3 linked regions of the Sediminicoccus sp. KRV36 genome follow. The protein of the gene in region 2 binds, or shares a complex with, the protein of the main gene of each other region. Links are inferred from orthologs where the notes say so. Each region holds a gene or a part of one and is shown on either strand. Other genes may lie near its edges.

The links. Proteins that work in one complex are often made in the same cells at the same time.
Region 1: the proteins of accD (region 2) and accC are in contact, whole or in part, in a solved structure (PDB 8UXZ), measured with the Escherichia coli proteins. The link is inferred for Sediminicoccus sp. KRV36 from one-to-one orthologs.
Region 3: the proteins of accD (region 2) and accB are in contact, whole or in part, in a solved structure (PDB 8UXZ), measured with the Escherichia coli proteins. The link is inferred for Sediminicoccus sp. KRV36 from one-to-one orthologs.

Annotation. Positions count from the first base shown.
Region 1 is NZ_CP085081.1:4,603,574-4,606,543, reverse strand. It holds accC (acetyl-CoA carboxylase biotin carboxylase subunit), read left to right. Parts: upstream 1-800; coding sequence 801-2,141; downstream 2,142-2,970. Other genes in the region: aat (leucyl/phenylalanyl-tRNA--protein transferase), read left to right, coding at 2,645-2,970; LHU95_RS21900 (antibiotic biosynthesis monooxygenase), read right to left, coding at 2,154-2,450; accB (acetyl-CoA carboxylase biotin carboxyl carrier protein), read left to right, coding at 277-762; aroQ (type II 3-dehydroquinate dehydratase), read left to right, coding at 1-280. UniProt on the Escherichia coli protein: This protein is a component of the acetyl coenzyme A carboxylase complex; first, biotin carboxylase catalyzes the carboxylation of the carrier protein and then the transcarboxylase transfers the carboxyl group to form malonyl-CoA.
Region 2 is NZ_CP085081.1:4,847,484-4,852,345, forward strand. Bases 1-2,771 are described here. They hold accD (acetyl-CoA carboxylase, carboxyltransferase subunit beta), read right to left. Parts: upstream 1,940-2,771; coding sequence 1,061-1,939; downstream 1-1,060. Other genes in these bases: LHU95_RS23035 (folylpolyglutamate synthase/dihydrofolate synthase family protein), read right to left, coding at 1-1,054; LHU95_RS23045 (PBP1A family penicillin-binding protein), read left to right, coding at 2,163-2,771. In the rest of the region: more of LHU95_RS23045, read left to right, coding at 2,772-4,055; LHU95_RS23050 (AzlD domain-containing protein), read left to right, coding at 4,107-4,406; LHU95_RS23055 (mechanosensitive ion channel domain-containing protein), read right to left, coding at 4,381-4,862.
Region 3 is NZ_CP085081.1:4,604,525-4,607,452, forward strand. It holds accB (acetyl-CoA carboxylase biotin carboxyl carrier protein), read right to left. Parts: upstream 1,744-2,928; coding sequence 1,258-1,743; downstream 1-1,257. Other genes in the region: accC (acetyl-CoA carboxylase biotin carboxylase subunit), read right to left, coding at 1-1,219; aroQ (type II 3-dehydroquinate dehydratase), read right to left, coding at 1,740-2,195. UniProt on the Escherichia coli protein: This protein is a component of the acetyl coenzyme A carboxylase complex; first, biotin carboxylase catalyzes the carboxylation of the carrier protein and then the transcarboxylase transfers the carboxyl group to form malonyl-CoA.

The DNA of each region.
Region 1 (2,970 bases), 240 kb from region 2 along the record:
CTGGATTCAGGAGTGCCGGGGGCGTGCCGCCGGGATCGTGATCAATCCTGCTGGCTACACCACAACCTCGGTTGCCATTCTCGACGCGCTGATCGCCGTCGGTCTTCCCGTGATCGAGGTCCATATCACCAATATTCATCGGCGCGAGGAGTTCCGGCAGCACAGCCTGGTCTCCAAGGCCGCCACCGGCGTGATCGCTGGCCTGGGCGTAGCGGGCTATGCGCTCGCGCTGCAGGCGATGGCGAGTCTCGTTGGCGGAAATGAGGATGAAGACGAATGACCAGCGGCATTCAGTTTGACGCGGACGCCATCCGCAAGCTGGCGGATATCCTCCGCGAAACCGATCTGACGGAGATCGAGCTCTCGGAGAAGGATTCGCGGATCCGGGTCGCCCGGATCATTCCGGCAGCACAGCCGAATTACTACGCGGCTCAGCCCGCGCCCACACCCATGCCCATGCAGGCGCCGATGCCGGCCGCAACGCCTGCGGCCGCCCCGGCCGATCCAGAAGCGATCGACCTGAAACATCCGGGCCTGGTGACATCGCCGATGGTGGGTGTCGCCTACCTCTCACCCGAGCCGGGGGCGGCGCCTTACATCAGCCTCGGCGCCAAGGTCAGCCAGGGGCAGACCGTCCTTCTGATCGAGGCGATGAAGACCTTCAACCAGATCAAGGCGACACGATCCGGCACGGTCACGCGGATCCTGGTGGATGCGGGCACGCCCGTCGAATATGGCGAACCGCTGGTGCTGGTGGAGTAGCCAATGGCTCCCGCCGCCCGCTACCCGAGGGCCAGACATTGAAGAAAATCCTGATCGCCAATCGCGGCGAAATCGCATTGCGGGTGCATCGCGCCTGTCAGGAAATGGGCATTCGCACGGTTGCCGTCCATAGCACAGCCGATGCCTCGGCCATGCATGTGCGCCTGGCCGATGAGAGCGTCTGCATCGGCCCTGCCTCGGCGCGCGACAGTTATCTGAACGTGGCGGCAATCCTCTCGGCCGCGGCCATTACCGGTGCCGATGCGATCCACCCTGGCTATGGCTTTCTCTCTGAAAATGCGCGTTTCGCCGAAATGGTGGAAGCCCATGGCCTGACCTTCATCGGACCCAGCGCGGATCACATCCACATGATGGGAGACAAGATCTCCGCCAAGGATGCGATGCGTAAACTCAATGTGCCGCTGGTGCCGGGCTCGCCCGGAGCGCTGGAAAGCTTTGAGGAGGCCCGCGCAGTCGCCGAGGTGATCAAATACCCCGTGCTGATCAAGGCGGCCGCCGGCGGCGGCGGGCGCGGCATGAAGGTCGCGCGCTCGGCCGAGGAGTTGGAAGAGGCTTGGCAGGTGGCTCGCACCGAAGCCAAGGCCGCCTTCGGCAATGACAGCGTCTACATGGAAAAATACCTCGATCGGCCGCGCCATATCGAGTTGCAGGTGCTGGCGGATACCCACGGCAATGTCGTGCATTTCGGCGAGCGCGACTGCTCCTTGCAGCGCCGCCATCAGAAGCTTGTGGAAGAGGCGGGGTCACCCGCGCTGACCGGTGCGGAGCGGGATGCGCTGGGTGCGCAGGTGACGGCGGGCCTCAGGCAGATTGGCTATCGCAATGCCGGTACGCTGGAATTTCTGTATCAGGATGGGCAATTCGCCTTCATTGAGATGAACACGCGGCTTCAGGTGGAGCATCCGGTGACGGAGATGCTGTGCGGCGTGGATCTCGTGCGGGAACAAATCCGCATCGCGGCCGGTGAGAAGCTGGGCTACGGCCAGCAGGATGTGACGTTCAACGGCCATGCCATCGAATGCCGGGTCACCGCCGAGGATCCTGAAACCTTCGCCCCCTCCCCTGGCAAGGTGACCACCTATCACGCGCCTGGTGGGCTTGGCGTGCGCGTGGATAGTGCGCTGTATTCGGGGTATTCCGTGCCTTCGCATTACGACAGCCTGGTCGCCAAGCTCATTGTCCATGCGCCAACGCGCCCTCAGGCGATTGCACGCATGCAGCGCGCCCTGGACGAGATGGTGGTGGATGGCATCCGGACCACGCTGCCCTTGCATCGCCGCATCATGGCCGATGCGGAGTTCCAGTCGGGCGACTACACGATCCATTGGCTGGAGCGTTTCGTCGCGCGCGGCCTCTGAACAGGATGCTGCCTAATCCAACGCGGCGACGGTGGTCATGGCGGGTGGGGCCTCCAGGCATTCATGCGTTAAGGCCAGGAACCGCCGCGTGCGATCGGTCGCCAGGTGATGCATCGCGGCCACTGGATCGACCCATCTTTCGATGAGGGTCAGTGCCTCGCGTTCGGCCTTATCCACCTTGTATTCAAAGGCCAGGCACCCCGGGTGGCGGCGTGCGGCAGCGGCGAAACGCGGGAGGGCGGAGAGCAGATGCTTGCGCCGGTCCGGCCGGACGCGGCCTGTCAGGGTGACGGTGATGTTCGGTCCCATCGATGAATCCTTGGATTGCCCAGAGCTACGATTGGCCTGCCATGCCGGATGCGTCGCCCAGGAGATTTTTTGCCCGGACGAGAGGGCTTCGATCCGGCGCAGACAAGCTGCTAGGGTGAGGGCGTGCAAACCTGGGCCAACGCCGTTCCGCCCTCTCTACCGCCGCTGCGCCCAGCGGTCATGGAGCCGCGCTGATGTCGCGGCGGCAGATGGAAATCACGCCTGAGCTCATGCTTCGGGCCTATCGCATTGGCCTGTTTCCGATGGCGGAAAGCCGGGATGCCCGCACGCTCTACTGGCTCGATCCTGAGCAGCGGGGCGTTATCCCGCTGGAGGGCTTTCATCTCTCGCGGCGACTTGCGCGGCGGGTCCGGCAGGCGCCTTACCGGATCACCGCCAACCACGCCTTCGCGGCGGTGATCGCTGAATGCGCCGCGCCGCGGCCAAGCTCGACCGATAGCTGGATCAACGCCGAAATCCGCGCCTTGTTCCTGGCGCTGCATGGCCAGGGGCACGCGCA
Region 2 (4,862 bases):
GCAGGATGGGGGCCAGGAAGCCGCCCACCGTCTTGCCCTGCTTCATGCCGATGACCAGATGCAGCGGCCGGTCCCGCCAATCGGCCAGGGTCGCGGCCAGCGCCTGGCCGGCGCCGGCATTGTGCCCGCCATCCAGCCACAGCTCCCAGGGGGCGGGCAGCGCCAGCGCGCCGCGCAGCCGCTGCATCCGCGCGGGCCATTCGGCGGCCGCCGCACCCCGGATGATGGCCGCTTCGTTCAGCCAGGGCGGATTCCAGGCGCGCAGGGCCGCGATGGCGATGCCGGCATTATCGGGCTGATGCGCGCCGCGCAGGCCCAGTTCGGGCAGCGTGATCGCGCCGCGCGCATCGGTGAAGACATGGCCCGCCGCGTCACGCTCCATCCGCCAGGCCTCACCCCGTGCGGAGAGCGGCGCGCCCAGTTCAGCCGCGCGCGCCGCAATCACCGCCAGTGCTTCGGGCGCCTGCAAGCCGGTGGCGCAAGGGATGCCGGGCTTGATGATGCCGGCCTTCTCGAAAGCGATCTGCGCCAGAGTCTCGCCCAGGAATTCCATGTGATCCATGGAAATGCTGGCGATCGCCGTCGCCACCGGCGCCTCGATCACATTGGTCGCGTCGAAGCGGCCGCCCAGGCCGACTTCCAGCACCAGGAGATCGGCCGGCACGCGGCTGAACAGCAGGAGCGCCACGGCGGTGGTGATCTCGAAGACGGTGATGGGTGCTGCGCCATTCACCCGCTCCACCTCCTCCAGCGCATCGCTCAGCGCATCCTCGGCCACCAGCGCCCCGGCCAGGCGGATGCGCTCATGGAACCGCACCAGATGCGGTGAGGTATAGACATGCACGCGCTGCCCTGCCGCCTCGCCGATGGCGCGGAGGAAGGCGCAGGTGCTGCCCTTGCCATTGGTGCCGGCCACATGGATCACCGGCGGCAGGCGGCGCTCGGGATGGCCGAGCCGCGCCAGCAGCGCCTGCAACCGGCCCAGGCTCAGGTCGATCAGCTTGGGATGCAGCGCGTGCATCCGCTCGATGATCGCCTCGGAACGACCGCTCATGCCGCCTTACCTTTCGGATGCGGCGGCGGGCTCTTCCTCGGCGGCGCGCAGCAGGCGGATCACGCGGGCCAGCGTCTCGCGCATTTCGGCGCGCTTCACCACCATGTCGAGAATGCCATGCTCCAGCAGGTATTCGGCACGCTGGAACCCCTCCGGCAGCTTCTCGCGCACGGTGCTCTCGATCACGCGGGCGCCGGCAAAGCCGATCAGAGCGCCAGGCTCGGCGATCTGGATATCGCCCAGCATGGCGAAGCTGGCCGTGACGCCGCCCGTCGTCGGGTCGCACAGCACCACCAGGAAGGGCAGCCCGGCATCCTTCACCATCTGGGTCGCGATCACGGTGCGCGGCATCTGCATCAGGCTGACCGCGCCCTCCTGCATGCGGGCCCCGCCGGAGCTGGCAAAGACGATCAGCGGCGCATCCTGCAACACGGCGAGGCGCGCGGCGGTGACAATGGCCTCGCCCACGCCGGCCCCCATCGAGCCCGCCATGAAGGCGAATTCAAAGACGGCGACCACAGCACGCTGGCCGTCGATCTTGCCATGGCCCACCAGGACGGCGTCATCCATGCCGGATTTCGCCTGGGCGTCGCGCAGCCGCTCGGAATAGCGGCGCTGGTCACGGAAGCGCAGCGGGTCCGCCGGGGCCTTGGGCAGCTCGATCTTCTGCCAGCCCTCATCCAGCGTGGCATCGAGGCGCTGCCGGGCCGAAAGGCGCATATGATGGCTGCAATGCGGGCAGACGCGGAGGTTCTTCTCCAGGTCGGTCTGGAAGATCATCTGCTCGCAGCTCGGGCATTTATGCCACAGATTATCCGGCATCTCGCGCGAGGTGCCGAAGAGCGTCTTGATCTTGGGCAGCGCCCACTCGGAAATCCAGTTCATACTCTCTTGCCCTCAAGCGGCGGGCAGCGCTGTGGCGCCACGCCTTCGCGCCGCAGACATATTGCCCCAGCTGGCCACTCGGCCGCGGCAGCGCCTGCTGCCGGCGCGCCGGGCTTTCGACCCATCCTGACCTTGCTGCAATGGCGATCCGTGGCGCGTGGGTCAAGCGGCGCGGTCGCAACTCCCTGGTGCGAAGCGGCACCGGCCATGCTATCTATGCGCTATGCCGCGAGTGGCAGCCGCCAGGCTGCGAACCACGGCCCCTGCCTCACGGCCCTCCCCCCGGGTCGAAACACGGTCCCCCCCGAGTGGGCCAAAATCCAGCGGGCGCGCCAGCGCCGCCCCCAAGCGCCGCCGAAGCCTCGGCGGGCTGCTCCTGCGGCTGGGCATCATCCTGCTGATCTGGGGGGCGCTGGCCTTTGCCGCCGTGCTGCTCTGGTTCACCCATGACATGCCGCGCGCCGATGCCGCGCTGGACCATGAGCGCCGCCCCAGCGTCACGCTGCAGACCACAGAGGGCGGGCCGCTGGCCACCCAGGGCGATCTCTATGGCGAGACGCTGCGCCTGCGCGACCTGCCGGCGCATCTGCCCGCCGCCCTGCTCGCCATCGAGGATCGCCGCTTCCACCAGCATTTCGGCCTGGACCTGATAGGCTTGGCCCGCGCCGCCTACGCGAACTGGAACGCGGGGGATGTGGTGCAGGGCGGCTCCACCCTCACCCAGCAGCTGGCGAAGAACCTGTTCCTCAGCCCCGCGCGCAGCACGCGGCGCAAGGTGCAGGAAGCGCTGATGGCGCTGTGGCTGGAGCACCGCTTCACCAAGGACCAGCTGCTCGAAATCTACCTGAACCGCGTCTATCTCGGCGGCGGGGCCTATGGGGTGGATGCGGCGGCGCGGCTGTATTTCGGTATCTCGGCGCGGCGGCTCACCCTGCCGCAATCGGCCATCCTGGCCGGGCTGCCCCAGGCCCCCTCCCGCTACAGCCCGCGCGCCAATCCCGAAGGTGCGATGGCCCGCGCGCGCGATGTGCTGGCCGCCATGGTCGCCACCGGCGCCATCACCGCCGAGCAGATGGAGCGCGCGGTTCTGGAGATGGCGATCCCGCCCCGCCCCTCGCGCAATGGCGGCTGGTTCGCCGATTGGATCTTCGAGGATATCCCCACGGCCTTCCCCGGCAGCGCCGACCTCGTCATCCGCACCACCCTCGATTCACGCTGGCAAAACGCCGTCGAGGCCCGGCTGGGTGCCCTGCTGGACCAGGCAGGGCGCGAGGCCCGGGTGGGCCAGGGCGCCGTCGTGGTGCTGGATGCCAATACGGGGGCCGTGCGCGCCATGGCGGGCGGGCGGGATTTCCGCCGCAGCCCCTTCAACCGCGCGGCCAATGCGCGCCGCCAGCCCGGCTCCACCTTCAAGGCGATGGTCTATCTGGCGGCCCTCGAACATGGCGCCTCGCCGTTTGACCAGGTGAGTGACATGCCCTTGCAGCTGGGCCGCTGGTCGCCCTCCAACGGGCATTGGCGCTCCCGCGGGAGCATCACGCTGGATGAGGCCTTCGCGCATTCCGTGAACACGGCGGCGGTCCGGGTCATGCAGATGGGCGGCGGGCCGCGCGGTGTGGCGGATGTCGCCACGCGGCTGGGCATCCAGGGGCGGTTTCCGCGCGATGGCTCGATCGCGCTGGGCACGGGCGAGGTGACGCTGATCGACCTCGCGGCCGGCTATGCCGCGCTGGTCAATGGCGGACGGCGGGTCACGCCCTTCGGCATGCAGCGCATCGAGGCCGAGGGCCGCGCCGTGGCAGCCCCCCGCACCGAGCCCGCCCAGGTGATCAGCAGCGAGGCGGCCGAACGCATGCGCAACATGATGGTCTCCGTGGTGCGTTCCGGCACCGGCCGCGCGGCGGCCATCCCGGGCCTGGTCACCGGCGGCAAGACGGGCACGACGCAGGATTACCGCGATGCCTGGTTCATGGGCTTTGTGCAGCTTCCTTCCGGGCCGCTGGTGATCGGGGTATGGCTCGGCAATGACGACAATTCGAGCATGGATGATGTTCGCGGCGGCACCCTGCCCGCCCGGCTGTTCCGCGAGATCATCGAGGCCGCGCGGGCGCCGTGACCGCCACGGGGCGGCCAGCCCTGGCCCCCGCCACCGCCTGAGGGCGTGAGGGTGTCGCTCCGGCTTGACGTGGTGCTCGCCATCCTGGGCATGGCACTCGCCACCTACGCGTTGCGCGCCGGGGGCTATGCGCTGCTGCGCGCCTTCCGCCCGCCGCCTTTCGTGACCTCGATGCTGGGCCATATGCCTGGCTGCATCTTCGTCGCCTTCGTGACGCCGGCGCTGGTGACGGGCGGTTGGCCCAGCCTGCTGGCCGCCGCCTGCGTCACCGGCATCATGCTGGGCACGCGCAGCTATATCCTGGCGATCCTCGGCGGTGTCGCCGTCATCTGGCTGACACGGCTGGCATAGCGGGCGCCGCCTGCGGCTGGGCGGCAGCCTTCACGGCGGCAAAGAGCAGGATGCCGGCGGCGTCGCAATGCTGCTTCACGCGGCGGTTCAATTCGCGCCCTACGGCCCAGCGGCGGGCCGGCGGCGTCATGATCCGGGCCCGCAGGATCACCCCCGCATCGGTCATCTTATCCACGCCCAGCACTTCGAGCGGGGCGAGGAGTTGCGGCGCCCAGGCCTCATCCTCGCGCATGCTTTCGCCCACCTGGCGCAGCATCATCACCGCCTGGTCCGTATCGGCCGAATAATCGAGCGCCACATCCAGCACGGCATAGCCGAAATCGCGCGTCTGGTTGGTCACCGTGGTCACGGCGCTGAAGGGCACGATGTGCACCGAGCCGTCCAGCGCGCGCAGCCTGATGGAGCGGATGGATAATTGCTCCACCGTGCCCGACATGCCGCCCACCGTGATGGTAT
Region 3 (2,928 bases), 240 kb from region 2 along the record:
TCTCGTCCAGGGCGCGCTGCATGCGTGCAATCGCCTGAGGGCGCGTTGGCGCATGGACAATGAGCTTGGCGACCAGGCTGTCGTAATGCGAAGGCACGGAATACCCCGAATACAGCGCACTATCCACGCGCACGCCAAGCCCACCAGGCGCGTGATAGGTGGTCACCTTGCCAGGGGAGGGGGCGAAGGTTTCAGGATCCTCGGCGGTGACCCGGCATTCGATGGCATGGCCGTTGAACGTCACATCCTGCTGGCCGTAGCCCAGCTTCTCACCGGCCGCGATGCGGATTTGTTCCCGCACGAGATCCACGCCGCACAGCATCTCCGTCACCGGATGCTCCACCTGAAGCCGCGTGTTCATCTCAATGAAGGCGAATTGCCCATCCTGATACAGAAATTCCAGCGTACCGGCATTGCGATAGCCAATCTGCCTGAGGCCCGCCGTCACCTGCGCACCCAGCGCATCCCGCTCCGCACCGGTCAGCGCGGGTGACCCCGCCTCTTCCACAAGCTTCTGATGGCGGCGCTGCAAGGAGCAGTCGCGCTCGCCGAAATGCACGACATTGCCGTGGGTATCCGCCAGCACCTGCAACTCGATATGGCGCGGCCGATCGAGGTATTTTTCCATGTAGACGCTGTCATTGCCGAAGGCGGCCTTGGCTTCGGTGCGAGCCACCTGCCAAGCCTCTTCCAACTCCTCGGCCGAGCGCGCGACCTTCATGCCGCGCCCGCCGCCGCCGGCGGCCGCCTTGATCAGCACGGGGTATTTGATCACCTCGGCGACTGCGCGGGCCTCCTCAAAGCTTTCCAGCGCTCCGGGCGAGCCCGGCACCAGCGGCACATTGAGTTTACGCATCGCATCCTTGGCGGAGATCTTGTCTCCCATCATGTGGATGTGATCCGCGCTGGGTCCGATGAAGGTCAGGCCATGGGCTTCCACCATTTCGGCGAAACGCGCATTTTCAGAGAGAAAGCCATAGCCAGGGTGGATCGCATCGGCACCGGTAATGGCCGCGGCCGAGAGGATTGCCGCCACGTTCAGATAACTGTCGCGCGCCGAGGCAGGGCCGATGCAGACGCTCTCATCGGCCAGGCGCACATGCATGGCCGAGGCATCGGCTGTGCTATGGACGGCAACCGTGCGAATGCCCATTTCCTGACAGGCGCGATGCACCCGCAATGCGATTTCGCCGCGATTGGCGATCAGGATTTTCTTCAATGTCTGGCCCTCGGGTAGCGGGCGGCGGGAGCCATTGGCTACTCCACCAGCACCAGCGGTTCGCCATATTCGACGGGCGTGCCCGCATCCACCAGGATCCGCGTGACCGTGCCGGATCGTGTCGCCTTGATCTGGTTGAAGGTCTTCATCGCCTCGATCAGAAGGACGGTCTGCCCCTGGCTGACCTTGGCGCCGAGGCTGATGTAAGGCGCCGCCCCCGGCTCGGGTGAGAGGTAGGCGACACCCACCATCGGCGATGTCACCAGGCCCGGATGTTTCAGGTCGATCGCTTCTGGATCGGCCGGGGCGGCCGCAGGCGTTGCGGCCGGCATCGGCGCCTGCATGGGCATGGGTGTGGGCGCGGGCTGAGCCGCGTAGTAATTCGGCTGTGCTGCCGGAATGATCCGGGCGACCCGGATCCGCGAATCCTTCTCCGAGAGCTCGATCTCCGTCAGATCGGTTTCGCGGAGGATATCCGCCAGCTTGCGGATGGCGTCCGCGTCAAACTGAATGCCGCTGGTCATTCGTCTTCATCCTCATTTCCGCCAACGAGACTCGCCATCGCCTGCAGCGCGAGCGCATAGCCCGCTACGCCCAGGCCAGCGATCACGCCGGTGGCGGCCTTGGAGACCAGGCTGTGCTGCCGGAACTCCTCGCGCCGATGAATATTGGTGATATGGACCTCGATCACGGGAAGACCGACGGCGATCAGCGCGTCGAGAATGGCAACCGAGGTTGTGGTGTAGCCAGCAGGATTGATCACGATCCCGGCGGCACGCCCCCGGCACTCCTGAATCCAGGAGACCAATTCGCCCTCCATGTTGGACTGGCGAAAATCAATCGCAAGGCCGAGTTCCTCGGCCGCTTCGGCGCAGAGATTCTCAACATCATCCAGCGTCGCCGTGCCGTATTTCTCTGGCTCGCGCGTGCCCAGTGTATTGAGATTCGGGCCGTTGAAGACGGCGATGAGATTCATGGGTGTTCCGGATGGCCACAAAATACAGAAGTGTGTCGGGCTAGCATGCATGCCACTCCAGCGGCAAGCGCGGGCCCCGAAGCTGGCGGGGCCGTACCAGGCTGTGCCCGGGCGTCCATGATTGACCGCAAGCCCGCCCGCGACCTATGTTTCAGTCACCAAGGGGTGCCCTCATCCAAAGGGCTGAGATACCGCGGGGCTGCGGTGACCCTTCGAACCTGATCCGGGTCATGCCGGCGAAGGGATGGGCAGGGGACCGTTCGCCGGGCCTCGCCATCCACCCGTCCGGGCAAGGCTCCTCCATTGCTTCGGGATGACGCGCGCCATGTCCAGCCTCTTGGAACCAAATGATACCGGCCTGGCCCTGACGGTGAATGGCGAGCCATTGGCGGTTGCGCCAGGCAGCTCGGTTACAGATCTTCTGGCCAGGATCGGCCTCGCCGAACGAAAGGTTGCCGTCGAACGCAACCTGGAAATCGTGCCGCGTTCCCAATACACGACCACGCGCCTCGCCGATGGAGATGCCATCGAGATCGTGCATTTCATCGGGGGTGGCTGAGCCTTGACCGAAGACAGTTGGGAAGTCGCCGGCCGGCGCTTTCACTCTCGCCTCATCGTCGGAACGGGGCGCTACAAATCGCTGGAGGAGACCCGCGACAGCATTGCTGCCAGTGGGGCGGAGATCGTCACGGTTGCCGTGCGGCGGGTCAATCTGAGTGATCCCAACGCCCCC